3 regions of the Thioalkalivibrio sp. ALR17-21 genome follow, and region 1 is predicted to be linked to each of the others. Evidence: predicted binding sites of a transcription regulator. Region 1 holds the regulator's gene; each other region holds the start of a gene.
What was found. The regulator sigma-54, encoded in region 1, starts transcription at its own class of promoters, with help from an activator protein. The targets are predictions, from matches to a motif close to TGGCANGNTNCNTGCTT.
Positions count from the first base shown of each region.

Region 2: the regulator sigma-54 is predicted to act here: its motif matches at 3,058-3,074, upstream of G020_RS0101650 (PEP-CTERM sorting domain-containing protein).
Region 3: the regulator sigma-54 is predicted to act here: its motif matches at 1,901-1,917, upstream of G020_RS0113655 (pilin).

Region 1 is NZ_ATUL01000001.1:53,963-63,500, forward strand. It holds gene G020_RS0100275 (NAD-dependent epimerase/dehydratase family protein) at 1-664, shown strand, start outside; gene G020_RS0100280 (calcium/sodium antiporter) at 683-1,657, shown strand; gene G020_RS0100285 (KpsF/GutQ family sugar-phosphate isomerase) at 1,648-2,625, shown strand; gene G020_RS0100290 (HAD family hydrolase) at 2,625-3,161, shown strand; gene lptC (LPS export ABC transporter periplasmic protein LptC) at 3,158-3,736, shown strand; gene lptA (lipopolysaccharide transport periplasmic protein LptA) at 3,733-4,275, shown strand; gene lptB (LPS export ABC transporter ATP-binding protein) at 4,272-5,012, shown strand; gene G020_RS0100310 (RNA polymerase factor sigma-54) at 5,097-6,620, shown strand; gene hpf (ribosome hibernation-promoting factor, HPF/YfiA family) at 6,624-6,962, shown strand; gene G020_RS0100320 (PTS sugar transporter subunit IIA) at 6,967-7,431, shown strand; gene hprK (HPr(Ser) kinase/phosphatase) at 7,434-8,474, shown strand; gene rapZ (RNase adapter RapZ) at 8,480-9,367, shown strand; gene G020_RS0100335 (PTS sugar transporter subunit IIA) at 9,372-9,538, shown strand, end outside.
Region 2 is NZ_ATUL01000002.1:118,004-127,541, forward strand. It holds gene G020_RS0101645 (RND family transporter) at 1-1,935, shown strand, start outside; gene G020_RS0101650 (PEP-CTERM sorting domain-containing protein) at 2,041-3,012, opposite strand; gene prsT (XrtA/PEP-CTERM system TPR-repeat protein PrsT) at 3,207-6,011, opposite strand; gene prsR (PEP-CTERM-box response regulator transcription factor) at 6,008-7,354, opposite strand; gene prsK (XrtA/PEP-CTERM system histidine kinase PrsK) at 7,360-9,444, opposite strand; gene G020_RS0101670 (TIGR03013 family XrtA/PEP-CTERM system glycosyltransferase) at 9,455-9,538, opposite strand, start outside.
Region 3 is NZ_ATUL01000036.1:8,315-17,852, reverse strand. It holds gene G020_RS0113665 (TIGR02281 family clan AA aspartic protease) at 245-943, opposite strand; gene G020_RS0113660 (pilin) at 1,422-1,862, shown strand; gene G020_RS0113655 (pilin) at 1,976-2,434, shown strand; gene G020_RS0113650 (lipopolysaccharide assembly protein LapB) at 2,551-4,560, shown strand; gene G020_RS0113645 (lipopolysaccharide assembly protein LapB) at 4,557-6,584, shown strand; gene G020_RS0113640 (glycosyltransferase family 2 protein) at 6,590-7,459, shown strand; gene G020_RS0113635 (glycosyltransferase) at 7,706-8,953, shown strand; gene G020_RS0113630 (glycosyltransferase) at 8,950-9,538, shown strand, end outside.

The sequences.
Region 1 (9,538 bases):
ACAGAACGTGGAACTGTCGCGGTCGGTCTTCGCGACCGCCGCACAGGCCGGTGTGCGCCATGTAGTGTTCCTCTCCAGCGCCGCGGTCTACGGCCCGTGGCCGGACTCGCCCGCCCCCCTGGACGAGGACCAGCCGCTGCGCCCGCGCTTCCCCTACGCCGAGGACAAGGTCGCCACCGAACAGGCCCTGGAGGCCACGGGGCGCGACTATCCCGATCTGGTCTCCACCGTCCTGCGGCCGCCCGCGGTAGTCGGGCCGCATGCCCACCCGCTGCTGCAGCGGATCGCCCGCAGCCGCCTTCACCCGGCCGGGATCGACGCGCCGGTGCAGATCCTGTGGGAAGAAGACGCCGCGCGGGCAATCGCCGCCGCGGTCACCCGCCGCGCCCCGGGCTGCTTCAACCTGGGCACCGAACCGGTGTGGTCGCTGCGTGCCATGGCCCGTTACGGTCGGCGCCTGACCCTGCCGGTACCCGCCGGCCTCATTCGCAGACTGCACCCGCTGGCCTGGCGCCTGAGCGCACGGGCCGGTGATCCGGGCTGGGTGCGCGGGCTCGACGGCCCGCTGGTCCTGGACTGCACGCGCGCACGCCGGGAACTCGACTGGCAACCCCGGGTCACGACCCCGGAGTGCCTCGAGCGCCTGCGGGTCGGCAATCGATAGGGGGCGACCGGACCGCGCATGCTGCTGCCGCTGCTCGCCGTCGTCGGTGGTCTCGTGCTGCTCGCCGCCAGTGCCGATCGCTTCGTGTTCGGCGCCGCCGGCCTGGCGCGCGGGCTCGGGGTCTCGCCGGTGCTGATCGGCCTTACCGTAGTCGCCTTCGGCACTTCGGCCCCGGAGATCATCGTCTCGCTGCTGGCCAGCCTGCAGGGAGCACCGGGGCTGGCGGTGGGCAACGCGATCGGCTCGAACATCGCCAACCTGGGACTGGTACTCGGGCTGGCCGCCCTGATCGCCCCGATCATCGCCGGTCACGGGCTGGTACGACGCGAACTGCCACTGTTGCTGCTGGCCACGCTCGGTGTGCTGTTGCTGCTGCTGGACGGCCGGCTGGCGCGGGCGGAAGGGGTGATCATGCTGGCCGGCCTGATCGCGGTCGTGGTCTGGATGATCCGCGCGGCCCGCCACCCCGGCACGCCCCCGGAGTCCGACCCCGGGCTGGCCCCGCCCCCGCCGGCGGCCACGCCCGGCGGTTTCCCGACCGCCCTGGGGTGGCTCGCCGGCGGTCTGGTGGTGCTGCTGGCGAGCAGCCAGGCGCTGATCTGGGGGGCAGTCGAGATCGCCACCGCCCTGGGAGCCGGCGAACTGCTGATCGGCCTGACCCTGGTCGCGATCGGCACCAGTCTGCCGGAACTGGCCACCACCGTGGCCAGCGCGCTGCGCCGCGAAACCGGCATGGCCCTCGGCAACGTCGTCGGTTCCAATCTGTTCAACCTGCTGGCGGTGCTGGCGGTACCCGCCCTGATCGCGCCGCTGGCGGTGGAACCCGCAGTGCTGACCCGTGACTATCCGGTGATGCTGGCCCTGACCGTGGCGGTGCTGCTGGCCGCCCGCTTCGGCCCGGGACGCATCACCCGCTGGCACGGAGCCCTTCTCCTTCTGGCCTTCAGCGGCTACCTTGTGACTCTCGCAATCACGGCACCGGCATGGATCTGAACCCCGACACAACCCGCAAGCTTGCACTGGCCGTCCTCGAAAATGAGGCCGACGCGGTGCGCGGCCTCACCGCGCGCATCGACGACGCCTTCCTCGCGGCCTGCCGGCACATCCTCGCCTGTCGCGGGCGGGTGGTGGTTACCGGCATGGGCAAGTCCGGCCACATCGGCAGCAAGCTGGCGGCCACCCTCGCCTCCACCGGCACGCCGGCGTTCTTCGTGCATCCGGGCGAGGCCAGCCACGGCGATCTCGGCATGATCACCCGCGACGACGTAGTGATCGCCCTGTCGAACTCCGGCGAGACCGACGAGATCCTCACCATCCTGCCGCTGATCCGACGCCTGGACGTCCCGCTGATCGCGATGACCGGCAACCCCGGCTCGCGCCTGAGCACCGATGCCAGCGTACACCTGGATGTCAGCGTGGAACACGAGGCCTGCCCGCTGGGGCTGGCGCCGACCTCCAGCACCACCGCGGCCCTGGCGATGAGCGATGCCCTGGCGGTGGCGGTGCTGGACGCGCGCGGCTTCACCGCGAACGACTTCGCCCGCTCGCATCCCGGCGGCCGCCTCGGGCGTCGCCTGCTGATCCACGTCGGCGACATCATGCATACCGGCGAAGCGATCCCGCGCATCGCACCAGACGCGCCGCTGAAGGATGCGCTGTTCGAGATCACCCGCAAGGGGCTGGGACTGGTGATCGTCAGCGACGCCGACGCGCGAATCCTGGGGGTCTTCACCGACGGCGACCTGCGCCGCACCCTGGACCTCGGCCACAGCCTCGACAGCCTGACCATCGGCGAGGTCATGACCCGCGACGGCCACACCGCCGGTGCCGACTGGCTGGCGGCCGAGGCCCTGGAGATGATGGAGAGCCGCCGGATCAACGCCCTGCCGGTGGCCGACGCCGACCACCGCCTGCAGGGAGTCATCAACATGCACGACCTGCTGCGCGCGGGGGTGGCCTGATGAACACCGAAACCGACCTTTCCACCCTGCAGCGGACCACCCGACTGCTGATCCTGGACGTCGACGGCGTGCTGACCGACGGCGCGCTGTTTCTCGGCGACGGTGGCGAACAGTACAAGGCCTTCCACAGCCGCGACGGCCACGGCCTGCGCATGGCCATGGACGACGGGCTGGAGGTCGCAATCCTCACCGGGCGGCAGTCGGCGGTCGTGGAGCATCGCCTGCGGGATCTGGGCATCCGTCACTGCATCCAGGGCCGGCGGGACAAGGGCGCCGCGCTGGCGCAATTGCTGGAGCAGACCGGGCACCGCGCCGCCGAGGCCGCGTTCGTGGGCGACGACGTGGTCGATCTGCCGGCGATGCGCAGGGTTGCCCTGGGCATCGCGGTCGGCGACGCCCATCCGTTCGTGCGCCAGCACGCGCAGTGGGTCACCACGGCCGGTGGCGGGCGCGGCGCGGTGCGCGAAGTCTGCGAGGACCTGCTGGCCGCGCGCGGCCGCCTCGAGGCCGTGCTCGAAAGCTACCTGCACGCATGAGCCCGGATCCGCGTCGCGCCCTGCTCGCCGCCTGGCTGCTGACCACCGGGCTCCTGCTCGCCGGGCCGACAGCGGCCGAGCCGCCTGCCGAACCCGCGGCCGACGCCGAACCCACGCTGCAGATCGAGGGGTTTACCGCGCATGTCACTGGCGAGGACGGGCGGCCCACCCACCGCCTGCAGGGGGCGCGGCTGCGCGAATACGACCGGGATGCGGTCCAGTTCATCGATGACCCGGAGCTGGATCTGCTGGACCAGCGGGGCCTGAACTGGACCTGGCGGGCCCCGCGCGCGGCGCATCAGCCCGATCGCGAACTGCTGCATACCTTCGGCCACACCCGCGGCGTGCGCCCCGAACGCAACGAGCGCGTGCGCACGGTGATCGAGTCGCGCGACGTGCGCGTGGCGCTGGACACCCGGCTGACGACCTCGTCGGCGTCGAGCACTCTGGAACAGCCGGGACTGTTCCAGCGGGGTACCGGCCTGCGCGCCGACCCGCAAGCGGATACCATTGAACTGCTCGCCGAGGTCTACACGCTGTACAGCGACCTGCCGCAGGAGGACCGCCCGGAATGAACCCGGCCACAACCGAACATCGCCGCGCGGGCATCCGCCGACCGGCCCCGCTGCTTGCCGTGGCGGGCGTACTCGCACTGATCCTGGCGGCCCCGCCGGCGACCGGCCGCGAGGATGCCCTGCCGGTGGAGATCACCGCGGACCACGCCGAGATGGACGAACGCGCGGGCACCGGCACCTACACCGGCGACGTGATCGTGGTGCGCGGCGATGCCACGCTGGAAGCAGACCGCGTGATCGTGCACATGCGCGAGCGCCGCCCCTACGAGATCGAGGCCCACGGCGAGCCCGCACGCCTGGAGTCGCCCGATCCCGAGACCGGCGAGATGCGCATCGCCGAAGGGCTGCGCATCGACTATTTCCTCGACGAGGAACGCGTGATCCTGACCGAACGGGCGCGCGTCATCACCGCCGCCGAGGATGCCCGCGGGCAGCGCATCACCTATGACCTCGAGCGCGACGTGATCCGCGCGGAACGCGGCGACACCGACGACGAGCGCGTGCACATCCGCCTGCAGCCACGCGAGGACGATCCATGAGGCCCGCGGCCAACGGCCATCTGGTCGCCCGCGAGCTGAGCAAGCGCTATGGCCAGCGTACCGTGCTGGACGCAATGGACGTGGACCTGGTGCCCGGCGAGGTGGTCGGCCTGCTGGGACCCAACGGGGCCGGCAAGACCACCTGTTTCTACAGTCTGGTCGGCCTGATCCGGCCCAATACCGGGCGCATCACCCTGGGCGGGCGCGACATCACGCAGGCCCCCATCCACGAACGCGCCCGCGCCGGGCTGGGCTATCTCCCACAGGAGGCCTCGATCTTCCGCCGCCTGTCGGTCCAGGACAACCTGCAGGCAGTGCTGGAACTGCGGCCCGGACTGGACCGCCACGAGCGCCGCCGCATCGGCGATGCCCTGATCGAGGAATTCCAGCTCGAAACCGTGCGCCACAGCCCCGGCATCGCGTTGTCCGGAGGCGAACGGCGGCGCGCCGAGATCGCCCGTGCGCTGGCCGGTGATCCGCGGTTTATCTGCCTGGACGAACCCTTCGCCGGGGTCGACCCGATCTCGGTCAGCGAGATCCAGGAAGTGATCCGCCACCTGGCCGAACGCGGCATCGGCGTACTAATCTCGGACCACAACGTGCGCGAGACCCTGGGCATCTGCCACCGCGCCTACATCCTCAGCGAGGGGCACCTTCTGAGCGCGGGAACGCCGGAGGAACTGCTGGACGATGCCCGCGTGCGCGAGGTCTACCTCGGCGAAAATTTCCGCCTGTGACACCGATCGCCACATCCGGCCGGTGCACAAGGCCACAACAAGGGATTACTATTCACTTATGGTGAACAACGCCTCTCCCAACTCATGCTGAAGCCCGGGCTGAACCTGCAGCTCGGTCAGACGCTGACCATGACGCCGCAGCTGCAGCAGGCCATCCGGCTGTTGCAGCTCTCGACGCTGGAGCTCCAGGCCGAGATCCAGCAGGCGCTGGAAAGCAACCCCATGCTGGAACAGGCCGAGGACGACGAACTCGGCGCCGATGGCGAAGAAACCCCGGACCCCGGCACCGAGGGCGAGAACGAGACCGCCAGCGATGCCGCCGCCGGCACCGGCGAAACGGTGGACGCCGGCGGTTCGGAGGATGTCATCCCCGACGAACTGGTGACCGACACCCGCTGGGAAGACATCTACGACGCCAGCGCCAGCCCGCGCGGACTGGACGACCGCGATCCCCTGGAAAACACCTCGGACGACGATGGCGGTGGCCTGCAGGACCACCTGCTGTGGCAGCTGCATCTGTCGCACCTGACCCCGCGTGACCAGCGCATCGGCGCCGCCCTGATCGACACCATCAACGGCGACGGTTACCTCGAGGGAGACGTCGAGACCCTGGCCGACACCATCAGTCAGGGCGAGGACACCCCGGTCGGCACCGACGAGGTGGAGGCAGTGCGCCACTGGCTGCAGCACTGCGACCCCCTCGGGGCCGGGTCGCTGGATCTGCGCGAGTGCCTGGAGGTCCAGCTGGGCGAGCTGGCGCCGGACGCGCCCTCGCGCGAAGCCGCGCGCGCGGTCCTGGAACACGGCATGGACGCCCTTGCCCGGCGTGACTACAAGGCACTGCAGCGCCAGAGCGGCGTGCGCGATGCCGACGAGCTGGCCGCGGCCCTGGACCTGATCCGTACGCTCAACCCGCGCCCCGGCGCCCAGATCAGCGAGACGCCGCCGGAATACGTGGTCCCGGATGTCTACGTGCGTCATACCGACCAGGGCTGGCAGGTCGACCTGAATCCCGAGATCGCCCCGCGCATTCGCGTCAACGACCTCTACGCCGGCATGGTCCGCCAGGTCTCCGATGCCCGCGACAGCGCATTCATGCGCGACCAGCTGCAGGAGGCGCGGTGGTTCATCAAGAGCCTGCACAGCCGCAACGACACCCTGCTGCGCGTAGCGCGAGCGATCGTCGAACGCCAGCAGGGGTTCCTGGAACACGGCGAGGTGGCGATGCAGCCGCTGATCCTGCGCGACATCGCCGAAGCCCTGGAGATGCACGAGTCCACGATCTCGCGGGTGACCACGCAGAAATACATGCATACCCCCCGCGGAGTGTTCGAATTCAAGTATTTCTTCTCCAGTCACGTGGGCACCAGCGACGGCGGGGAATGCTCCGCGACCGCGATTCGTGCCATGATCCGCGAACTCATCGAAGAGGAAACGCCGGGCAAACCGCTCAGCGATTCCCGCCTCGCCCGGATCCTCGCGGATCGGGGCATCAACGTGGCCCGACGTACCGTGGCCAAATACCGGGAGGGCATGAACCTGCCATCCTCCAGCGAACGCCGCCAGATGGCCGCCATGCCGACCGGAAGCAAACCGAAAGGAGCCTGACCCATGCAGATCAACCTCACCGGACACCACGTCGAAATCACCGACGCCCTGCGCGACTACGTCAACGAGAAATTCGAGAAGCTGGAACGCCACTTCGACAAGGTGATCGACGTGCACGTGGTGCTAACCCACGAGAAGACGCAGAAGCTGCACAACAAGGCGGAAGCGAATCTGCAGGTCAGCGGCAACCACATCCACGCCGAGGCCAGCCACGACGACATGTACGCCGCCATCGACGGCCTGATCGACAAGGTCGACCGCCAGCTGATCAAGCACAAGGAGAAGGTCAAGGACCATCATCGCGCCGAAGGCCACCAGCGCAACCGCGAACAGACCCCGTAAACCGATGAACCCGGCCGAGCTCATCACCCCGGAGCGCATCGGACTGGAAGCCGACTGCTCCAGCAAGAAACGAGCGCTGGAAACCCTCGCCGATCTGCTGGTGGACGGGGCCGCGGACGGGCTGGCGGCCAGCGCCGCGTTCGAAGCCATGTCGGCCCGCGAAAAACTGGGCTCCACCGGGCTCGGCCATGGCGTGGCGATTCCGCACGGCCGTCTGGCCGAGCTGGATACGCCCCGCATCGCGGTCCTGCGTCTGGATCAGGGCGTGGATTTCGAGGCCATGGACCACGAACCGGTGGACATCCTGATCGCCCTGCTGGTGCCGGAAGAGGCCACCAGCGAACACCTGGACCTGCTGGCCCAGCTCGCACGCGGCCTGTCGCAGCCGGACACCCTCGCCGGCATCCGGCGCGCCGCGGACAGCGCGGGGGTCCAGCAGGCCCTCACCCGGGCCCTGGGAGACACCTGACCATGGCCGACCGGGCGGAGGCGGCAGGCGACGGCACCGCGAGCAACATCACCATCGCCGCGCTCACGCGGGCGATGGGGAGCCGTCTGGACCTGCGCTACGTCCACGGGGAGGAGGCCGCGGGCGACCGCGAACTCCTGGGACTCGGCGATGGCGACCTGCCGCTGGCCGGCCATCTCAACCTGATCCGCCCCAACCGCATCCAGGTCATCGGCGACTACGAGGCCCGCTACATCGCCGGCCTGTCCGACGAACAGCGTGACCACCTTGTGCTGGAGATGGCCCGCACCGGCACCACCATGGTGATTTTCGCCGAGGACACCTGCCCGTTCCCGCGCATGCCGCAGACAGGTGACGACCCGCTGCCGGTGATCCTGTGCACACGCACATCCTCGCACGAAGTCATCGCCCTGCTGCGCTATTTCCTGCAGCAGCGCCTCGCTCATTTCGAGGTGCGCCACGGGGTGTTCATGGAGATCCTCGGGATCGGCGTGCTGATCTCGGGGGCGTCGAGCGTCGGCAAGAGCGAGGTAGCGCTGGAACTGATCTCGCGGGGCCATCGGCTGATCGCCGATGATGCCCCCGAATTCGCGCGCATTGCCCCCGATATCGTGCGCGGACACTGCCCCGCCCTGCTCCAGGACCTGCTCGAGGTGCGCGGCCTGGGCGTGCTCAACATCCGCGCGATGTACGGCGACTCGGCGATCAAGGGCGGCAAATATCTGCGCCTGATCATCGATCTGCGCGACCACAACGAGCCCTCGCCGGTGCCGGACGATCGTCTGAACGGGCGTCGCGGCGAAAGCGAGATCCTCGGCCTGCGCATCCCGCTGATCAGCCTGCCGGTGGCGCCGGGACGCAACATCGCGGTCATGATCGAGGCCGCGGTCCGCAATCACCTGCTGCACATGCAGGGCTACATCGCCGGGGACGACCTGCGCGCCCGCCAGCGGCGCCAGATGGGCGAGGATCAGCAGGAGGAGTCCATCTTCCACATCGGCGGGCCCAGCACCACGGTCCCCAACCCCGACCCCGAGGGCTGACCGACATGCGTCTGCTGCTGGTCAGTGGTCTGTCGGGTTCCGGCAAGACCGTCGCCCTGCATACCCTGGAGGACGCCGGCTACTTCTGTGTCGACAACCTGCCGCTGCCGATGCTGCCGGAACTGGTGGAGAAGGTCCGCAGCGGCCATTACGACACCGGCGGTGACCGCCACCTGGCCGTGGGCGTGGACGTCCGTTCGGGCCTCGACGCCCTCAGCGGCTTCGGCAAGCTGCTGGGCGAGCTGCGCGGATCGGGCCTGGAGGTCGAGGTGCTGTTCCTCAATGCCTCCGACGAGGTCCTGCTGCGCCGCTACCACCTGACCCGCAGGCGGCATCCGCTGGCTCGCGACGGCATCCCGCTGGTGGAAGCGATCGGCATGGAACGGACCTGGCTGGGGCACGTGGCGGTGGAGGCCGACCTGACCGTGGACACCAGCCGGCTGTCGATGCACGACCTCGCGCGCACGCTCCGGGCCCGGGTCGGCAGCCGCGAGACCGCCGGCCTGTCCCTGCTGTTCCAGTCCTTCGGCTTCAAGCACGGCTCGCCGCTGGATTCCGATTTCGTGTTCGACGTGCGCTGTCTGCCCAACCCCCACTACGAGCGTGAACTGGCGCCGCTGACCGGGCTGGATCCGGCGGTGGCGGGTTTCCTCGACAGCCACGGCGAGGTCGGGGCGATGCTCGAATCCATCCACGGCTTCCTCGACACCTGGATCCCGCGGCTGGTGGCGGACCATCGCAGCTATGCCACGGTCTCCATCGGCTGCACCGGCGGGCGCCACCGCTCGGTCTACCTGGTGGAACGGCTGGCGGCTGCGTGGCGCGAGCGGGAACATGTTACTGTTAGCACCCGTCATCGCGAGCTCGATTCTCTCTCCCCTGAAACGGAGTAGTTCCATGGGCGTCGGTCTGATCCTGATCACGCATCAAAACCTGGGCGACACACTCCTGCAGACCGCGCAGAGCATGCTGGGAGACCTGCCCGAGGACTGCGAGTCCATGGCGATGTCGCAAAGCGACGATCCGGACGATATTCAGGCGCAGGCGCGCGCCCGCATGGAAAC
Region 2 (9,538 bases), on a different contig from region 1:
GCCGGCTTTTCGGTCGAGCCACTGATCGATCCGCGGGAGCTGGACAGCCGTACGCCGGAGGCCTGGCGGACGCGAGCGCTGGAGGACCGCTTCGCACCCGGGCTGGTGGTGGCCGACTCGGGCGAGGCGATCGCGCTGGTGGTCCGTCCGCACGCCCTCGACAACAGCCTCCAGCGGCTCCAGCTGGAACAGTTGCTGCGGGCCGGGATCGCGGAACACGGGCTCGCGGACGACCTGTCCGCGGTCGCCGGCCATATCGCCCTGGACGTGGCTCAGCTGCGCGCGATGCTGACCGACCTGGCGCTGCTGGTGCCGGGCACCATGACAATCGGACTTTTGCTGCTGTGGTGGCTGTTCCGGCGCTGGCTGGTGGTGGGAGTCGCGGCCGCCACCATCAGCGCCGTGACCGGTCCCGCCATCGCACTGCTGATCCTGCTCGAGCGGCCGTTCACGCTGATCTCCGCGATTCTGCCACCGCTGCTGACGGCCCTGACCGTGGCCATGCTGATGCACTTCTTCAATGCCCAGCTGCATGCGGCGCAGCGGGGTTATCTCGGGCGCGATCGGGTGGTGGCGGCCCTGCAGGCGGTGGCGCGCCCGATTCTTTTCATGGCGTTGACCACCGCGGCGGGTCTGGCTTCGCTGAACGTGAGCAGTATCCGGCCGATTGGCAGCTTCGGGCTGGTCGGGGCATTCGGCGTATTGCTGGCGGCGGCCATTGTTCTGTGGCTGTTGCCAGCCCTGATGGCCCGCTGGGACCGGGGCCCGTGGCATGCGCCCCGACGGAGCCTGCGCCTGCTGGACCGCGTCACCGGCTTCGCGGCCCATCTGGCCATCCGCCGCGCCGGCTGGGTGGTGGCCATCGCCGCAGCGCTGATCGCGATCGCGCTGCCGCAGATCCGGCATGTCGAGGTCGAGACCGATCTGTATGCCTTCTTTGACGATCACCACCCCATCACTCAGTCGACCCGGCAGGTCGAGGAGGAGCTTTCCGGCGTGATGGCCCTTGAGGTGGTGTTCCAGGGGCCGGAATGGGACAGCCTGCAGGCCCCGGACCGCCTGCAGGCCATCCATTCGGTGCAGGAATGGCTGGATGCCCGGCCGGAGGTGGATTACAGCATGTCGCTCCCGGATCTGGTCGCGGAGATGCACTGGGCCTTCAACGAAGAGGATCCGGCCTTCCGGACGATCCCGGACAGCAGCGACCTGGTGGCGCAGTATCTGTTCATCTACGACGGTCGCGACCTGTACGACGTGGTCGACCGGGATTTCGGGCGCAGTCGGCTGCTGGTCAACCTGAATGCTCACGGGGCCCGCGAGATCAATGCGCTGATGGATGATCTGCGCGACCGCCTGGAGGCGCACCCCCCGGCGGACATGCAGTGGGATCTTGCGGGGATGGCACGGCTGTTCGCCGATCAGGAACGCCTGCTGATTCAGGGGCAGCTCCACAGCCTGTACGCCGTGGCCGGCATGCTCGCGCTGCTGATGCTGGTGATGTGGCGCTCGGTCCCGCTGGCCGCCGTGAGCATGCTCCCGAACCTTGCTCCACTGGCCTTGATCTTTGCGGTGATGGGGTTTCTCGGCATCTGGCTGGACATGGCTACGGCGATGATCGCCAGTGTCGCGATCGGTATCGCCGTGGACGACACCATTCATCTGTTGTACGGCTATCGCCAGCGCCGTCTGGCCGGCAGTTCGGTCGCCTGGGCCCTGGCCCGTACGTTCCGCCGCACGGGCCGCGCGATTACGGCCACCACCATCGTGCTGGTCGGGCAGTTCCTGTTGCTGGCCCTGTCCGACTTTCAGCCGACCGCCGCCTTCGGTTTGCTCACGGCCTTCGGGCTGGTCGCCGCGCTGATCTTCGACCTGCTGGTGCTGCCCGCACTGCTGGTCCTGGGCCACCGTCTGAGGAACCGCCCGGTTCTCTCCTGACTGGCGGCGCGTAGACTCCCTGTAACCGGCACAAAAAAAGACCCCGTCCGGAGACGGGGCCGAAAAGGGGCCTTTCCTTGAGGGGGGGGGCAAGGAAGGCCCGGGCTACACCTGCGGGACTTGCGCCCGCAGGTTGTTGTCGTTCGTCTGCCGGCGGCCACGGATGGCGATGAAGCCCAGGAACAGCAGACCGGTGCCCAGCAGGATCAGCATGCCCGGCTCCGGCACTTCGTAGCGTACGGTGCTGTTCAGCTGGGTCTGGCGAACCAGAGCGCCGCTCTCCAGCTCCACCAGCTGGTCAGCCGTCGGGATGGGCGGATCCACGTTGGTGTCAAGGCGCCAGCTGATGGGGATGCCGGCACCGCCCTCTTCGCTCGCAATGTCGTAGAAGCTCTCGCCGGATTCGTGATCGATGAAGAAGTTCCGGACGAACTCGTTGTCGGCCCAATCGTCGTCGAAACTCACCTTGCCCATGATGTCGAGATTGGCGGCCTGGATCACGGAGCCCTCGACGTCCATGCGCATCACCTTGGTCCGGTCACCGGAGGCGCCGTCTTCAAAGTAGGTGTCGAAAAAGCCATCGGTGTAGCGAATGCTCAGGTCGCCGTTGTCCGTCTCGTAGACCTCCCCCTGGATCTCGTAATCGAAGGTGAGTCCCCAGCCGGTGTCGTCGTAGAACCATTCGTCGGAGGAGAAGCCGTTATTGGCCTGCGTGCCACCGACTCCGCTCACGAAGTTGAGATTCACGACATTCTTGTCGGCGACATCGTCCGGATATTTCAGCGATACCGATGATTCACCGTCGATTGCCGTGAAGTTGCCCTCCGAGAATCCGAAACCATCCATGGTGCTTTCGAGATTGGTGTCCACGAACTGGGTACCCGCGGTATTCGGGTCGCCCAGGTAGAAGGACGAGGCCAGCGTGTTACTGGTTCCGAGTGTGTCGATCTCGCCGGTCTGCGTGCTGCTGTTGCCACTGAAGTCCTGATCAACATCAATGACAAAGGATCCGGCGAGGGCAGGCGATGTCATCGCCATGCCCAGTGCTGTTGTCAAAAGGAGATTCTTGTAGTTCATCGTCATTTCCTTTGAAAGGTCTGAATGGGTACCGCAAGGATACTTATGCAGACCTCGTGCCAAAGGATGAATAGTTGCAGAAAAAGGCCTAATTACAGGAGGTTAAAATAACCTGTCTCCGGTGGTCCAGGTGCACCGGGCGGGTTTTCCGGGCCCGGTGTAAACCTTCTGTACGGGCCTGCCGGATCCCCCCCTCAGCGGGCCAGCTGATCGTGAAGCGCCCGCGCCTCGTTGCGCTCAGGGAAATCGCCTCCTTCCTGCAGGATGGCTTCCAGCAGGGTGCGTGCGCCCGTGGAATCGCCGGCCCGGTCGCGTGCCCGCGCCAGGTTGTAGCCGATGTCCGGGGTGGAAGCGGCATCGTCGAAGGCGGTCTCCAGCACTTCGCGGGCCTCGCCGGGCTGATCGCCGTAAAGCAGTACAACACCCAGGGTGTCGAGGACCACGGAATGGTCGGGCGCCAGGTCCCGTGCCCGGCGGGCGTGATCCAGCGCCTGCTCGTTGTCGCGTTCCCGCAGCAGCCAGGCAAGGTTGTTGAGCGCGATCACGTCGTTCTCGTGCCGGGCGAGCAGGACCCGGTAGGTGCTGATGGCGCTCTCCTCCTCGCCCAGCTCCACCAGGGTCGACCCGAGCAGGTGGCGTGCGCCCGGGTCCTCGGGATTGCGCTGTAACCATTCCTCCAGTTCGCTCAGCGCCTGTTCGGTCTGCCCGGCTGCCATGCGTACCTGATGACGTTCGGCCAGCCATTCCCGTCGTGGTTGCTGCTCGATCGCCGCAGAATAGGATTTCGCAGCGGCCTCGTGGTCCCCGGCGCGGGCCTCGAACCAGGCCCGCTGAGCCTTCACGGCCGGCAGGTCGGGCCCGGCCTCTTCCAGCGGGCCAAAGGCCTCCCGGGCCTCATCCACTTGCCCCATGAGGCTGAGCTGGCGCACCAGGGCCTGCCGTGCGTCCATGCGCTCGGGGTTCAGGGACAGGACCTCGCGTAGCGCGACCACGGATTCCTCCGGGGCGCCACTGGCGGCGAGAACGCGTGCCAGGCGGAACTGGAAGGTCGCGTTGTCGGGTCGCAGTGAAGTCAGCCGGCGCATTGGATCCACCGCTTCCTCCGGCGCTCCGCGGCGCTCCTGCACGTCGGCCATGGCGAACAGGGCCTCCGGTTCTTCCGGGTGGCGTTCCAGAGTTTGTGCCAGGGTCTCAACGGCAGCATCCGGGCGGTCCTGTGCGAGCTGAGCACGGGCCAGAATGAGGCGCGGCTGCAGCTGATCGGGGGCCTGTTCGATGGCCGGCTCAAGCCACTCGGCCGCCTGTTCCGGGCGTCCATCGCTGAGGGCCATCCCCGCGAGGCGCATGGCTGACCCGGGATGGCCGGGTTGCCGGCGTTGCAATTCCTCGAACACCTCGGTGGCTGCATCGCGATGGCCCATCCGCAGCTCCAGCGAGCCCAGGTTCATGGCCAGACTGATGCTGTCGGGGACCTTCTGCAGGCCTTCCTGGAATGTCAGTCGGGCCTCCTCCACACGGTCCAGCCCCAGCAGGGCCGCACCCTTGACGTTGTAGCCCTGGGCCGCGTCCGGCGCGTCCGCAATCATCTCGCGCGTGAGTTCCAGCGCCCGAGAATAGCGGCCGGCCCCGAGATGGGTCATGGCTTCCGCCTCGGCCGTGTTCCCGGATTCGCCGGCCGTGCTCTCGCGGACGGCGGCGGCCTCGTCTTCCTCGCCGCGCTCGACAAGCACCTGTGCCAGCATGCGGCGCATGGTCGGCGTGGCGTGACCTTCTTCGATGGAGGTCCGCAGCAGCGCTTCGCCCTGCTCGGTGTGGCCGGTCTCCAGGTAAACTGCGGCCAGCAGGTTACCCAGCTCCGGCGTGAGTTCCGGGCGGCTCTCCAGGGCGTTCGCCAGCACTCGGCGTGCGTGATCGGTTTCATCGCGCTCCAGGTGGATCCGGGCCTGCAGCTGATAGGTCATGGAGGTGCTTTCGCCCAGCGCGCGGTGACGCTGGAGCTGGTGTTCCGCCTGAGTCAGGTTGCCGTTCTCCAGGTGAATGGCCGCCAGGTAGGGCATCGCCGCGCGGTAATTGCGGGCAGCGGAAAGGCTTTCTTCCAGATACGCCTGAGCCTGGTCGTATTCGTCCTGGTGGAAATGGATCATGCCCTGCAGAAAATGGCCGCCGGGATGCCCGGGTGCGCCGGTCCGCAGGACCTCGGCATCGGCCGCCGCCGCTTCCATGTTTTCCAGGTGGAAGTGCGCAAAACCTCTCTTGAGACGCTCGGTGATCTGGTCCGGACGCAGCTCCACGGAACGGTCATAGGCGGCGAGGGCAGCATCGACATCCCCCTCCACACGTTTCAGGTCTCCCTTCAGGCTCCATGCGGCACCCAGCTCTTCGTCGGCGTCGAGGGCGGCCCGCACTGCGGTGAAGGCTGCCTCGATATCACCGTCACGAAAGGCCTTCTCGGCCTCGGTCAGGTGCAGAATGGCCAGGCCGGGATCCAGCGAACGAGCCTGTTCGAGACGTTCATGGCCGGACTCCGTATCTCCGGCTCGTACCAGGCCCAGGGCCTGATAGCTCAGGAATTCCGCTTTCTCCGTGTCGGTCAGATGCGCCGGAGGGTCCAGGTCCTCGATCTCCTCCAGCCGGTTCAGGTGAAAAAGGCTGCGGGCCAGCGGCAATACGATATCGGGCTGCTCCTGCTGGCGCCACGCGCGCTCAAGATGGCTCGCGGCGTTGTCGTGCTGGCCGTGGTGGTGGTAGGCGAGGCCGAGACCGGCGCGGGTTGGGGCCCGGCTTTCCTCGCGCAGGGCATTGCGGTATTCGATGATCGCCGCAGCGTAATCACCCCGTTCCATGTACTGGTCGGCACGCTCGAGGTAGTCGGCCTCGCTGGCGTTGCCCAGTCCATCGCAGCCGGTGGCGGCCAGCAGGGCCAGCGCCAGAAGAGCGGTCGGGAACGCCGGGCGCGAGTGACGAAAACGCGCGGGGCGTTGCGGGTACGGGTTCTTCATCGGGTTTCCCTCAAGCCAAGTTTGTCGAGCAGGCTGTAGACGGTCGGGCGGGTAACGCCCAGGAGGTCCGCGGCCTGGGCGATGTTCTGATTGCTGCGCGCCATGGCGCGCAGGATGGCTTCGCGTTCGGCGCTGTTGCGGACCTCGCGCAGTCGGGGAGAGGGCGCCTCTTCCGTCAGGTGATCCAGTCCAAGGTCGCGGGCGGTAAGCAGTGGCCCGTCCGCCATGATCACGGCGCGGCGGACTACGTTCTCCATCTCGCGCACATTGCCGGGCCAGTCGTAGGCTTCGATCGCATCCGTTGCGTCACGCGTGAAGCCGCGGTGGGGCTTCCTCTGTTCCCGTGCGAACTGTTTCAGCAGGGCGTGAGCAATCAGGCTGGCGTCGCCCTTGCGGTCTTTCAGGGGCGGGATCCGGATCTCGATTTCGCCGATCCGGTAGTAGAGGTCCTCGCGGAACGATCCGTCACGAATCAGATCCGCGAGGTTCTGGTTGGTGGCCCCGATGATGCGCACATTGACCGGGATTTCGGCGCGGCCGCCCAGGCGTTCCACCTTGCGTTCCTGCAGGAATCGCAGGAGCTTCGCCTGCAGGCTTTGCGGCAAGTCCCCGATCTCGTCAAGAAAGAGGGTCCCGTTATTGGCGTGTTCGATCTTGCCGATGGTCTGGCGGGAGGCGCCGGTGAAGGCCCCCTTCTCGTAACCGAACAGTTCGCTTTCCAGCAGGTTCTCCGGAATCGCCGCGCAATTGATGGCGACAAAGCGCTCGTTCGCCCGGTCGCTCAGATCGTGCAGCGCGCGTGCCAGTACCTCCTTGCCGGTGCCACTGCTGCCCAGCAGCAGGACTGTCGCATCGGATGGCGCCACGCGTTCCACCATGCGACAGACCTTGAGCATGTCGGGGTCCGAGGTAATCAATCCGGACAACGGGCTGTTCGAGTGGAGGGCCAGGGCGCGGTTCTCCGCCTCGAGCGCGTAGAGCCGTGCCGCACGATCCACGATCATGCGCAACAGATCGGACTCGACCGGCTTGATGTAGAAATCGTAGGCCCCGAGGGCCACGGCCTTGAGGGCATTGGACCGATCATCGTTGCCGGTCACCACGATCACCTTGGTTCCTGGTGCCTCGGCCAGGATTTCCTGCAATAGTTCCAGGCCCTCGGAGGCATTGGCCGCATCCGGGGGCAGGCCCAGATCCAGCGTGACCAGGCCGGGGGCATGGCGCCGGATTTCGGTCATCGCCGAAGATCGATCCTCCGCTTCCAGGATTTCGTAACCATCGAAACACCAGCGCAACTGATTGCGCAGGCCCTCGTCGTCTTCCACGATCAGTAATTTGGGCAGTGAGCTCACGCAACGCCTCCGGTTATCGGGATCTGGGTTTCGGGCGCCACGGCAGTCGGCAACGGGAGTCGCAATGTGAACTGCGTCCCCTCACCCCGCGCGCTCTGGACATCGATACGGCCACCCATGACGACAATGTGGTCACGGGCCTCGTACAGGCCTATGCCCATGCCGGCGTTCCCCTTGGTGGTCTGAAAAGGCCGGAACAGGCGGTGTTTGAGAAAATCCTGGTCCATTCCCTGACCGTTGTCGGTCACGGTCACCACGGCCCAGGGCTCCTGAGCATGCAGACCCAGCATTACGCTGCCGTCGTCCGGGGTCGCTTCCTGGGCATTGCGCACCAGGTGCATCAGCACATTGCGGAGCCCTTCGGGGTCGGCGGTCACCCGGACCGGTTCCGTGGTGGTCAGAAGAGGTTCCGGCTGCAGCTCCCGACTGGCAGTGATCACCTCCTGCAGGAGGGCCTGCAGATCTACGGTCCGCGGCGCGACCGCCGGCCCGGGCTGGCCCTGTCGCAGCTGTTGCAGGGTGCGTTCGAGACGCTCGCGGGCACCGGCCACGGTGCGGAAGGCATCGCGCACGAATGCCGGGTTCTCCGCATGGCGGTCGGCGTTCGAGCAGACCAGGGACAGCTGTGCGGAGACGTTCTTGAGGTCATGGACCAGGTAGGCGGCCAGCCGATGGAAAGTCTCGAACTGACGCGCCTCCAGCAGCGCCTCGTCGGTTTGCACCAGGGCCACGTAAACCGCGAGCTGGCGGGCTGCCGTCTTGAGGAGGTCGCGCTCTTCCCAGTCGATCTTGCGCGGCGCACGCGGGCGTGCCAGCACTACAAACCCCTGCAGGTCTTCGCCCTTGAGAAGGGGCACGATCAGCCAGTGTCGGGGGTTCCGGAGCAACCATTCGGGTAACTCGAGAAGGTCGTACAACCCCGGATCGCGACGATACTCGTCCAGGCTGACAACCCAGCCGGTCCGCCGCAGGAATTCCGCCAGCGCGCTCTCGGGAGGCTCGGAGGGGTAGTCCGGCTCGCCCATGTTGAGCACTCCGTCCAGACGACAGGAGCCGTCCCGCTCGCGCGTCCACAGGAGCCCTCCCGGACTTTCCACCAGTTCGCCGATCGCCTGAATCGCGCGCTGCCGGAATGGCAGGTCGTCATCCTCGGCCGACAAGGTGCTGGTGAAACGCAGCCATTCCTCGCGATAGTCGAACGAATCATGAAAGAAATGCTTGGAGAGAAAGACCCGCAGACGAGCACGAAGACTGCCCGAGGTGAGGATGACTCCCAGGATAACCACCGCCCCGAACAGGAAGGTGACCTGCAGCAGCGCACCCAGGTCGCCCCCGACATGACGGAGGTAGTATCCGGCCGCACCCACCGCCAGCAAGTACAGCCCGGCCCCGGTAAGGGCCGCGGTGTGGAACAGAAGCTTTCGGGAGACGGTCGGCGCGTCGAGTCTTACCGGGCGCCGGGCCAGGGAGATCGCGATCAGAGGCACCACGATGGCGTTGACCAGTCCGCGCGCCTGCCAGGCGGGTCCGTCCACCGCCTGAAACAGCACCAGCTCGGCGAACAGGAACAGGTCAAAGGCGAACACCCCTCCCAGGCCCAGGGTCAGAAACTTGATCTCCCAGCGACGGTGAGGGGGGGTGTTGCGATAGACCTGCTCCACCAGCACCAGGCCGAGGACCGCCATCGCCAGGACCGCGACCGCGGGCCAGGGACCAAGCAGCTCGACCGCCGGCCAGGTGAGCAAGAACAGCGCACCCAGCAGGAACACGAGGATGGCGAGGGTGACGGAGCGCAGGGCACCGAAGAGTCGGGCCGGCTGGTCATCACTCCCGCTGAGAAGCGCCAGCAGCAGCGCAAACCAGCCGGCATTGCGCAGGACCTCGAAGGCCCCGCCGCCGAGCGGGGTTACCCCCGAGCCCAGCGCGAGCAGACCCATGTAGGTCGCCCAGATCAGCGAGAGCCCGGCAGCCCCCGTAACCCAGAAACTGCCCGGACGCTCGCGCCATCGACCCAGTGCCAGGGCGATGAGTACGGCAAAGGCCAGGGCGGCGACGAAATAGCTGGCGGCGGCCAGATCCATGACCTGCAACCTAGCGCGCGCCGCGCCCGAACAGCACGACCTGGACTGTCTCGAACAGGATCAGCATGTCCAGGAACAGGGTGTGGTTTTTCAC
Region 3 (9,538 bases), on a different contig from region 1:
GAACAGCCTCCCCACCCGCCTGCAGGAGCCTGCTCGCAGGCGAACAGGTTGGGCCCGGGGCAAACGCACGTCCGTTCGCGGCCGAGGCCGCTCCTACGCACCCGCCACCCGCCTGTGGGAGCCTGCTCGCAGGCGAACAGCCGGAACCCGGGGCGCACGCACGTCCGGTTCGCGGCCGAGGCCGCTCCCACGCACCCCCACATCGGCCTGTGGGAGCCTGCTCGCAGGCGAACCGGGGCACCCCCTACCGCAGAATCAGCGCGTCACCGCTGGGTTCCACCTCCACCCGATCGAGAAAGGTCCGCCCCAGGCGCGCCCGGTGGATGTGATCGTCCGGCACGATCACCGCGCTCACGCCACTGCGGCGGATGCCGCCCACCCGCACTTCATCCAGCGTCACGCGGCGGGCGTTCACGCGGCCGCGCTCGGTACGCAGGTGCACCGTATTGCCGGCGTCGGCGTCCACCCCGGCGCGTTCGGCATCGCGCTCGCGCAGCATCACCGATTCGGCCTCGCGGTCCACCTCCATGGTGATGGCCCGGCCGTTCACGCCCACGGTCAGGCTGTGCACCCCGCGAGAATCGGGGTACACGGTGATCCCGGGGTCGGCGGCCTCTCTCTCACGGCCCGCAGCTTCACCATCGGCCGAATCCGCATCGCCAGCCCCTGTGGAAGCGGGTTCCCCCGCCCCGCGCTCCAGCCAGCGGGTCTCCCCCGCGAACTCCACCTGTACGCGTCCGCCGCCCGCCTGCAGCACCCGAACCCCGCCGGGGCCGCTCTCGCCCTCGGCCACCACGGCCCGCTCGCCGTCCACCGACAGGACCGCCCGGCCGTCGAACACGGCGTGGACGGTGATGTCGGCGGCGGCAACGCCGGGAAACGCGAACGCGGCGGCGAAGATGACGAAGCGGGCGGCGTAGCGTGTTTTCCGGGATTTAATCATTGTTCTTTGTATACCACCTTGGCGTTTCGCCTGCGAGCAGGCTCCTGCGCGATGGGGCGTATCCAGACCCCGATCGGCCAGAGGGCTGGCCTCCCACAGGGTGCCGGGCCCGTAGGAGGCCAGCCCTCTGGCCGATCGGGCATGTCCAGCACCCCCACGCGCAGGGGACTGCGCTCCTACAACACGGTAGGAGGCCAGCCCTCTGGCCGATCGGGCACGTCCAGCACCCCCACGCGCAGGGGGCTGCGCTCCTGCGTGGGGGAGGAAGGATTATTGGCCGGGCAGCGAGAACATACAAGCGGCTGCGGGCGGGGGTGAGAATCCCGACGGGCGCGCTGAGGAATACCCGCAAACTGACCAAGGTTGTCACTCGAGGTGACCAATTTCGTCACCCGAGACTGACAATCGCCGTCACACTCGGGGTGCATGAGTTGGCACGAAATGTGATTGCCCGCACAAAAAACAAAGGAGCAGCACCATGCGACAACTCATCCAGAAGGGCTTCACGCTGATCGAACTCATGATCGTGGTCGCGATCATCGGCATCCTCGCGAGCCTCGCGCTGTTTGCCTACGCGGACTACCAGGTGCGGGCACAGCTCGCGGAAAGCGTTTCGCTCGTGGGCCCGGCGCGGAATGCCGTGGAAGAGTTCTACAACGAACGGGGCCACTTCCCCGCCTCCAACGAATCGGCCGGGCTGGAAGACCCTCAGGGATATGCGGGGAGTTACACCGAATCCATTGAGGTGCATGATAACGGCACCATCCGGGCCCTGATCGGGAACGATGCCAATACACGCGTGGCCGGCGGCTACATGGTGTTCTCCGCCTCCACTGCCAGCTCCGGGCTGACCTGGCAGTGCCTGGGCCAGGGGGACGTCCCCACCCGCCTGCTGCCCTCGGGATGCCGGGCCGACTGAGCTGGCCCAAATTTCCCCGCCCGTAGTATTGCAATACTTGGCATTACGATTGCATACTTTCAGGCAGGGTTTAGCAGGACCCTGACCAACTCCCAAGAGCAAGGAGCAACACCATGCGCAAGCAAGTCCAGAAGGGTTTCACCCTCATCGAACTCATGATCGTGGTCGCGATCATCGGTATCCTGGCGGCCATCGCCCTGCCGGCCTACCAGGACTACACCGTCCGCGCCCAGGTCTCGGAAGGCATGTCGCTGGCCGCCGGTGCCCGCACCGCCGTGGCCGAATATGTAAACCAGCGCGGCGCCTTCGCCTCCGACAATGCCTCATACGGTCTGGAACCCTCCGAAGAGATCACCGGCTCTTACGTGACCCATGTTAATGCTGGCACGTCTGGCGAGGAGCCGAGCGACGCCGACGGCATCATCACGATCACCTTCGGCAATCAGGCCAACGCCGCCATCGATGGGGATACGCTGGAGTTCTCGGCCACGACGTCCGCCGGCAGTCTGCAGTGGAACTGCCGCCCCGGCGACCTGGAAACCAAGTACCTGCCGACCGACTGCCGTCAGTAAGCCGGGCTGACCTTCAGCCGATCATCGGCTGATACCGGCACCGAACACCCCGCTCCGGCGGGGTGTTCTTTTTCCACCCCCTCCCCGCAGTTCCAGACATCCGCCACGAGGCCACGGTGAACGGACCCTCCCGCACCCTATCCGGTACCACGCTGAGCGCCATCCTTCTGGTCGCCCTGCTGGCGGCTGTTGCACTGGTCTACGCGCCCGGCAGCACCGGGGGTTATGTCTTCGACGACATGCCCAATATCGTGGACAACGCCGCCCTGGAGATGGATCACCTGTCGTGGGCCGAGCTGCGCGCCGCGGCGTTTTCCGCGGATTCCGGCCGCCTGAACCGGCCCATCGCCATGGGCAGCTTCGCCCTGGAACGCTATTTTTTCGGGCTGGACCCGTTCCCGATGAAGATCACCAACGTGGTGATCCACTTGATCAACACGCTGCTCGTGTTTGCCCTGGCGCTGCTGGTCGCGCGCCGGCTCGAGCACCGCCTGACCGAACGGCGCGGCCATGGCCTGAGCCTGGTCGTTCCGTTGCCGATGTTCGCTCTGGCCGTAGCCGCCGCCTGGGCGCTGGCCCCCATCAACCTGACCGGCGTGCTGTACGTGGTCCAGCGCATGGAGGCGCTGGCCACGCTGTTCATGCTGGCCGGCCTCATTGCCTACATCCTCGGGCGCCTGCGGATCGAACGCGGGCGTCTGCGCAGCGGCTGGGCGCTGGTGCTGGGCGGGCTGGGCCTCGGCACGGCCCTGGCCGTGCTCAGCAAGGAAAGCGGGGTCATGCTGCCGGTGTTCGCGCTGCTGGCCGAATGGCTGCTGTTCGGCTTTGGCGCGGCCGGTACGGCGACCCGGCGCGGGCTCTACTGGCTGTTCGGCCTGGTGCTGGTGCTGCCCGGCGTGGCCGGCCTGGCCACGGTACTGCCGGTGAACCCCGAGCTCCCCAACCGCCCGTTCGATCTGTGGGAGCGCCTGTGGACCCAGGCCCACGCCATGTGGTTCTACATGCGCAACATCGTCGCGCCCGCACCCGGCACGCTTACCCTGTATCACGATGCCTTCCCGCTCGCCCGCGCCTGGAACGACCCCTGGACCAGCCTGCCGGCAGCGCTGGGCCTGCTCGGGCTGGTCGCGGGGGCCTTCGCGCTGTGGCGCCGTCACCCGCTCATCACCTTCGGGATACTGTTCTTCTTCATCCCGCACCTGCTGGTGTCCACCATCATCGGCCTGGAGCTGGTGTACGAGCACCGCAATCACATCGCCTCGGCCGGCCTGATCATGGCGGTGTTCGGGGTGCTGCTCTCGGGGCGGCCAGGCGACTCGCTTGCGTTCGCGCGCAAGGCAGCCGTGATCGGCCTGATCGCACTCTACGGGTTTCTCACCTTTCTGCGGGCCAGCGAGTGGAGCGATCCGGTGCAACTGGCGTACTTCGAAGGAACCCGGCAGGAAGACTCCCCACGGGCCAGCTACCATCTGGGCCTCATCCTGATTCAGGCAGGCGCCGAACCGGGCCAGCCGGTATACGGACTGGCCATTGAACAGATGCAGCGCGCCGCCCGCCTGCCCGGCGCCACCCTTACGCCCTATCAGGGGCTGATCTTCGAACATGCTCGGCACCCGGGACTAAACGTGGACCCTGTATGGTGGACCGCCATGGAGGAATACATCCGCCGCGGGCCGCTGACCACGCAGGACGTGGGTGCGCTGATGTCGCTGGCGCGCGCGCAGGCCGACGGCACCATCGATCTGGACCCGCAGCGGCTGCAGCGGGTGCTGGAAACGGCCTATGAGCTCCATCCCGACCGGAGCCGCCTGCGCCCCGCGCTGGCCGACTTCCTGATCAACGTCGCGGGCGAGCGCGAACGCGGGTACGAACTCCTGCTCGAGGAAACCGCCCACCGCCCCGGCAACGAGGTGGCCTGGCTGCGGCTGGCGCGTTTTCAGATCGTCAGTGGAATGTTGCACCAGGCAGAACAGAGCCTGATGCGTGCGGCAGAGGCCGACCGGCACGGCAGCACCCGACGCGCCCTGCAGGCCCAGCTCGATGAACGCCGACAGGAGCCGGACCCGATCGAGCCGGGCGAGATCGAACCGGGCGAGCTCCGGCCCCATGGGGAGGTCATGCCATGACGCGGCTGAACTCCGTTCGATCTCATACGGCATGGCGCGCAAGGCTGGCCCTGCTCCTTCTGCTGGCCCTCGCCTGGCTGGTCTACCGCCCGGGCCTGTCCGGCGATTTCATCTTCGATGATCTGACCAACCTGGCCCTGCTCGGTTTCTACGGCACCATCGACAACCTGCAGGCATTCTGGCTGTACGTGCTCTCGGGCTTTGCCGGCCCCACCGGACGGCCGGTGGCCATGGCCTCGTTCCTGATCGATGCGCGCAACTGGCCGGCGGATCCCGAGCCGTTCAAGCACACCAACGTGCTCATCCATCTGGCCATCGGCGTGGTGCTGTTCGGCTTGCTGCACCGGCTGGCACGGGCACTGGAGGCAGACGCCCGCACCGCCGCGCTGGTGGCCCTGCTGGCCACGGCGCTGTGGCTGCTGCACCCGCTGTGGGTCTCCACCACGCTGTACGTGGTGCAGCGCATGGCGCAGCTCGCCACACTGTTCGTGCTGGCCGGGCTGTGGCTGTACGTGCGCACGCGGCTGGCGCACCCGCCCGAGGTCCGCCCGGCCACGGTACTCGGTATGGCCGGCGGCATCGGCGGGTGCGGCCTGCTGGCCGTGCTCTCCAAGGAAAACGGGGCCCTGCTGCCGCTGCTGGCGCTGGTGCTGGAAGGGACCATCCTCGCCGCCCATGCGCGGCGGCACGGCCTGCAGCCGACCCGCGGGTTTGTCTGGTGGCGGCGGATCGTGCTGGGCGTGCCCGTCGCGCTGCTGCTGGCCTATCTGGCCACCCGCGCCGGGGCCCTGCTGAGCGACGACCCGGGCACGCGCGGCTTTACCGCGCTGGAGCGCCTGCTCACCCAGGGCCGCATCCTGTGGGATTACGTGGGCCACCTGGCCCTGCCCCGACCGGTCACGGGCGGGGTGTTTCAGGACCATATTACGGTCTCCACCGGCCTGTTCAGCCCCTGGACCACGGCACTGGCCTGGGCGGCCTGGATAACCCTGGCCGCGCTGGCCATCGTGTGGCGACTGCGCTTCCCGGCGCTGGCGGCGGCCATCCTGTTCTTTCTGGCCGCGCATCTGCTGGAGTCGAGCTTCATCCAGCTGGAGCTGTACTTCGAACACCGCAACCACCTGGCCGCCGCCCTGCTCGGCCTGCCGCTGGCGCTGGCCTGGCTGCGCTGGAAACGCCCGGATGCGCTCACCCGTACGCTGGTGCCCCTGCTGGTCATCGCCGCACTGGCCCTGGTGACCGCGCTGCGTGCGGACCTGTGGGGCAGCCCCTTCCAGCAGGCCCGCGGCTGGGCCGAGGCCCGCGAGGACTCGGCCCGTGCCCAGCACTACCTGGCCGGATTCTGGCGCGAGACCGGGCACTATGAGGAAGAAGAACGGCTGATCCGTCGAGCCATCGAACTGAACCCCGAGGGCATTCCCTGGCGCATCCGTGCCGTGGGCATCGCCTGCGAACGCGGCCGCGACCCGCATGAGCCACTGGAAGGCACGCTGGACGCCCTCGCCTCCATGAGCGCGGTACGCTCGGTGCAGCGCTCGCAGGTGAACACCCTGCTGGAACACCTGCACGGCGGAGGCTGCCCGGGACTGGACCAGCCCGAAGACGTGCTCGCCATCATCGACCGGCTGGAGGCCGACGACCGGGCCCGCAACCGCCCCGGCCTGGGCTCCACCCTGGAACTGTGGCGCGGCTATGTGCACCTGGACCAGGGCGAGATCGAACCCGCGGTGGCCGCCTACCGGCGCTCCCTGGGCGAAGAACCCCGGCCCGGGCGGGTCCTGGCCGTGACCGCGCGCATCGCCAGCGCCGGCCATCTGGAAGACGCCCTGGTGTTCCTGGAGACCACGCCGCTGGACACCCGCGCCCGAGGCACGCACATCGACGGCATCCGCGCCCGCTACACCGAACGAACCGGGTATTATGAGCGCGAGCGCGAGCACCTGCGAGGGGCCATCCTCGAGGACCTGCTCGCACCGGATTACCCGATCCCGGCCCCGAGGACCGGGCAGGCCAACATGGAGTGAAGCGCATGGATCCGCAGCTGAGCATCATCCTCCCCGCCAAAAACGAGGACGCCGCCATCGGTCCCGTCGTCTCCGCGCTGGCCGGGCAGTTCCCCGAGGCCGAGATCCTGGTGGTGAACGACGGCTCCACCGACGAGACGGAACAGGTGGCCCGCGAGGCCGGCGCCCGGGTGGTCACCCAGCCCTACAGCATGGGCAACGGCGCCGCGATCAAGCGCGGGGCGCGTTCGGCGCATGGCGAGATCCTGGTGTTCATGGACGCCGACGGCCAGCACGACCCGGCGGATATCCCGCGCCTGCTGGAACGCCTGGACAACGGCTACGACATGGCAGTGGGCGCGCGCCAGCGCGGTTCGCAGGCCAACGTGGGCCGCGGCCTGGCCAACCGCTTCTACAACCGGCTGGCCAGCTTCATGACCGGGCAGCGGATCGAGGATCTAACCTCCGGCTTTCGGGCAGTACGCGCGCGGCTGTTCCGCGAGTTCCTGCACCTGCTGCCCAACGGCTTTTCCTACCCGACCACCATCACCATGGCGTTCTTCCGCGCCGGCTACCCGGTGTGCTACGTGCCCATCCACGCCGCCAAACGCATTGGCCAGAGCCATATCCGCCCCATTCAGGACGGCATCCGCTTCCTGCTGATCATCTTCAAGATCGGCACGCTCTATTCGCCACTCAAGCTGTTCGTGCCCGTGGCGTTCCTGCACGGCTTGCTGGGCGTGGGGTACTACGCGTTCACCTTTCTCACCCAGGGGCGGCTGTCGCTGGCCACCATCTTCATGCTCACCGCCGGCGTCACCATCTTCCTGATCGGCCTGGTGTCCGAGCAGATTACCCAGCTCATGTACAAGGATGCGCACTCGGAGGGCGATTAAAGCGAACCAGAACCATACGGTCACACCACAAAACTCACACAGGTCGCCACCGCCACGCCCAACCACGGAATGAGAGCCATTTTGAGCGTCACGTTTACCCCCCTACCGCCACCACTCGGGTGCCGGGCTGCCCCCCGCTTTTCCGCAATGATCTCTCGCCGCCCATGGTAGGCTATGTTCCTCAGCCGACTCCGACCTGCATACCCAAGGCCACGCACGGGCCGCAAGGAAAGGCCGCAGCCAGGGATGCCGCAAGAGACCATGACGGTTCATGCTTCCGAACAGGATTGCCCCCGCTTAAGGGTTCTGATGACGGCCTCGACGCTGCCGCGCTGGGCCGGTGACTCCGAGCCGCGCTTCATCCTCGACCTGGCCCGCTCACTGCGCCCCAATGTCGCCGTCGAGATCCTGGCCCCACATGCCCCCGGCGCCGCCAGACGCGAGACACTGGAGGAGATACCGGTCTCCCGTTTCGTTTACTGGGTCCCCCGCTGGGAGTCCGCCGCCTATCAAGGAGGCATGACGCAGCGGCTCAAGCAGAAACCCGTTCGGGCGCTCCAGCTTCCCTTTTTCTTTCTTGCCCAGATCGCCAGTCTTGCACTCCGGCTGCGTCGCGAACCCAAAGTCGACATCATCCATGCCCACTGGCTCATCCCTCAGGGCCTCGCCGCGCTCATCGCCCGCCGCCTCGCGGGTCGCACAGACATCCCGATCCTGTGCACTTCCCACGGGGGCGATCTGTTCGGCCTGAAGGGCGGCCTGATGACTCGGATCAAACGCTGGGTTCTTCAACAGGTGGACGCCACCAGCGTGGTCAGCCAGGCCATGGCCGAAGAAGCACGGCGTCTGCACCCCGAGTCGTCACCGGCGGTCATACCCATGGGTACCGACCTGACCAAGCGGTTCAGCCCCGGCGACTCGCCTCCTCAGGAGCGCGACCCCCGACGCCTCATCTTCGTGGGCCGCCTTGTCGAGAAAAAGGGCCTCGCTCATCTCCTGGAAGCCCTCCAACGCTTTGAACCACTGGAACGCCCAACCCTCGACATTGTTGGCGACGGCCCTCTCCGCGCCAAACTCGAGGCGCAGAGCCGCGAACTCGGAATAGACGACCAGGTAAGGTTTCATGGCGCTGTACCCCACCACACGCTACCCGAGTATTACCGACGCGCGGCCATCGCGGTCTTCCCTTTCGTTGAAGCCGCGGACGGCGACCAGGAAGGCTTCGGACTGGTCGTCGTGGAAGCCATGGGCTGCGGATGCGCGGTTATCGCGTCCGACCTGCCCGCGGTCCGCGACCCGATACCTGACGACCAGAGCGGCCTGCGTGTCCGCCCCGGCGATCCAGAGCAGATCGCCAGCGCTCTGCACTCCCTGATGAATGACCCCGAACGGGTACGAAACCTCGCGAGCCAGGGCAGGAGCCACGCACTGCAGAATTATGATCGCGAAGCGACCGCCCGGCGTTTCCAACTCCTTTACCGGGACCTCGGATGAAGATCCTCGTCCTCACCAAACGCCATCACATGGGTCTGGACGCGCTAACCCATCTCCATGGCCGATGCTTTGCGATCCCCGAAGAGCTCGCATGCTTGGGCCACGACGTCCGCGGCCTGGTCGCAGACTACCGACCCGAACAGGAGAAGGGGAACAATGGCTCGCCCTCCGACCCGGCAGTTAGCTGGGAACTCCTGCCAATCCGCTCCGGTCCCTTGCTGCGCTTCGACCGCTATCTTCGAGCGATCCGCGCGACGATCCGGACCTTTGAACCGGATCTCATCTGGACCGGGTCGGATGCGCTGATTACGGTCGCCGGCGAACGCGCAGCCGGCCGGTACGGCATCCCTTCAGTCATTGACCTGAAAGATAACTACGAAGCCTTCGGTCTCACCCGGCTTCCCGGGCTCCGTCGTCTGCTCCACTCGGCAATCCGTAACGCCCATGCGGTAACATGCGCTTCACAGGATCTCAGCCGATATGCATCGCAACACGGTGCCCACCGAACCCTGCATTTGCCCAACGCCGCGGACGGCCACCGATTTCGCCCCATCGACCGGAACCAGGTCCGGGCACAACTGGACC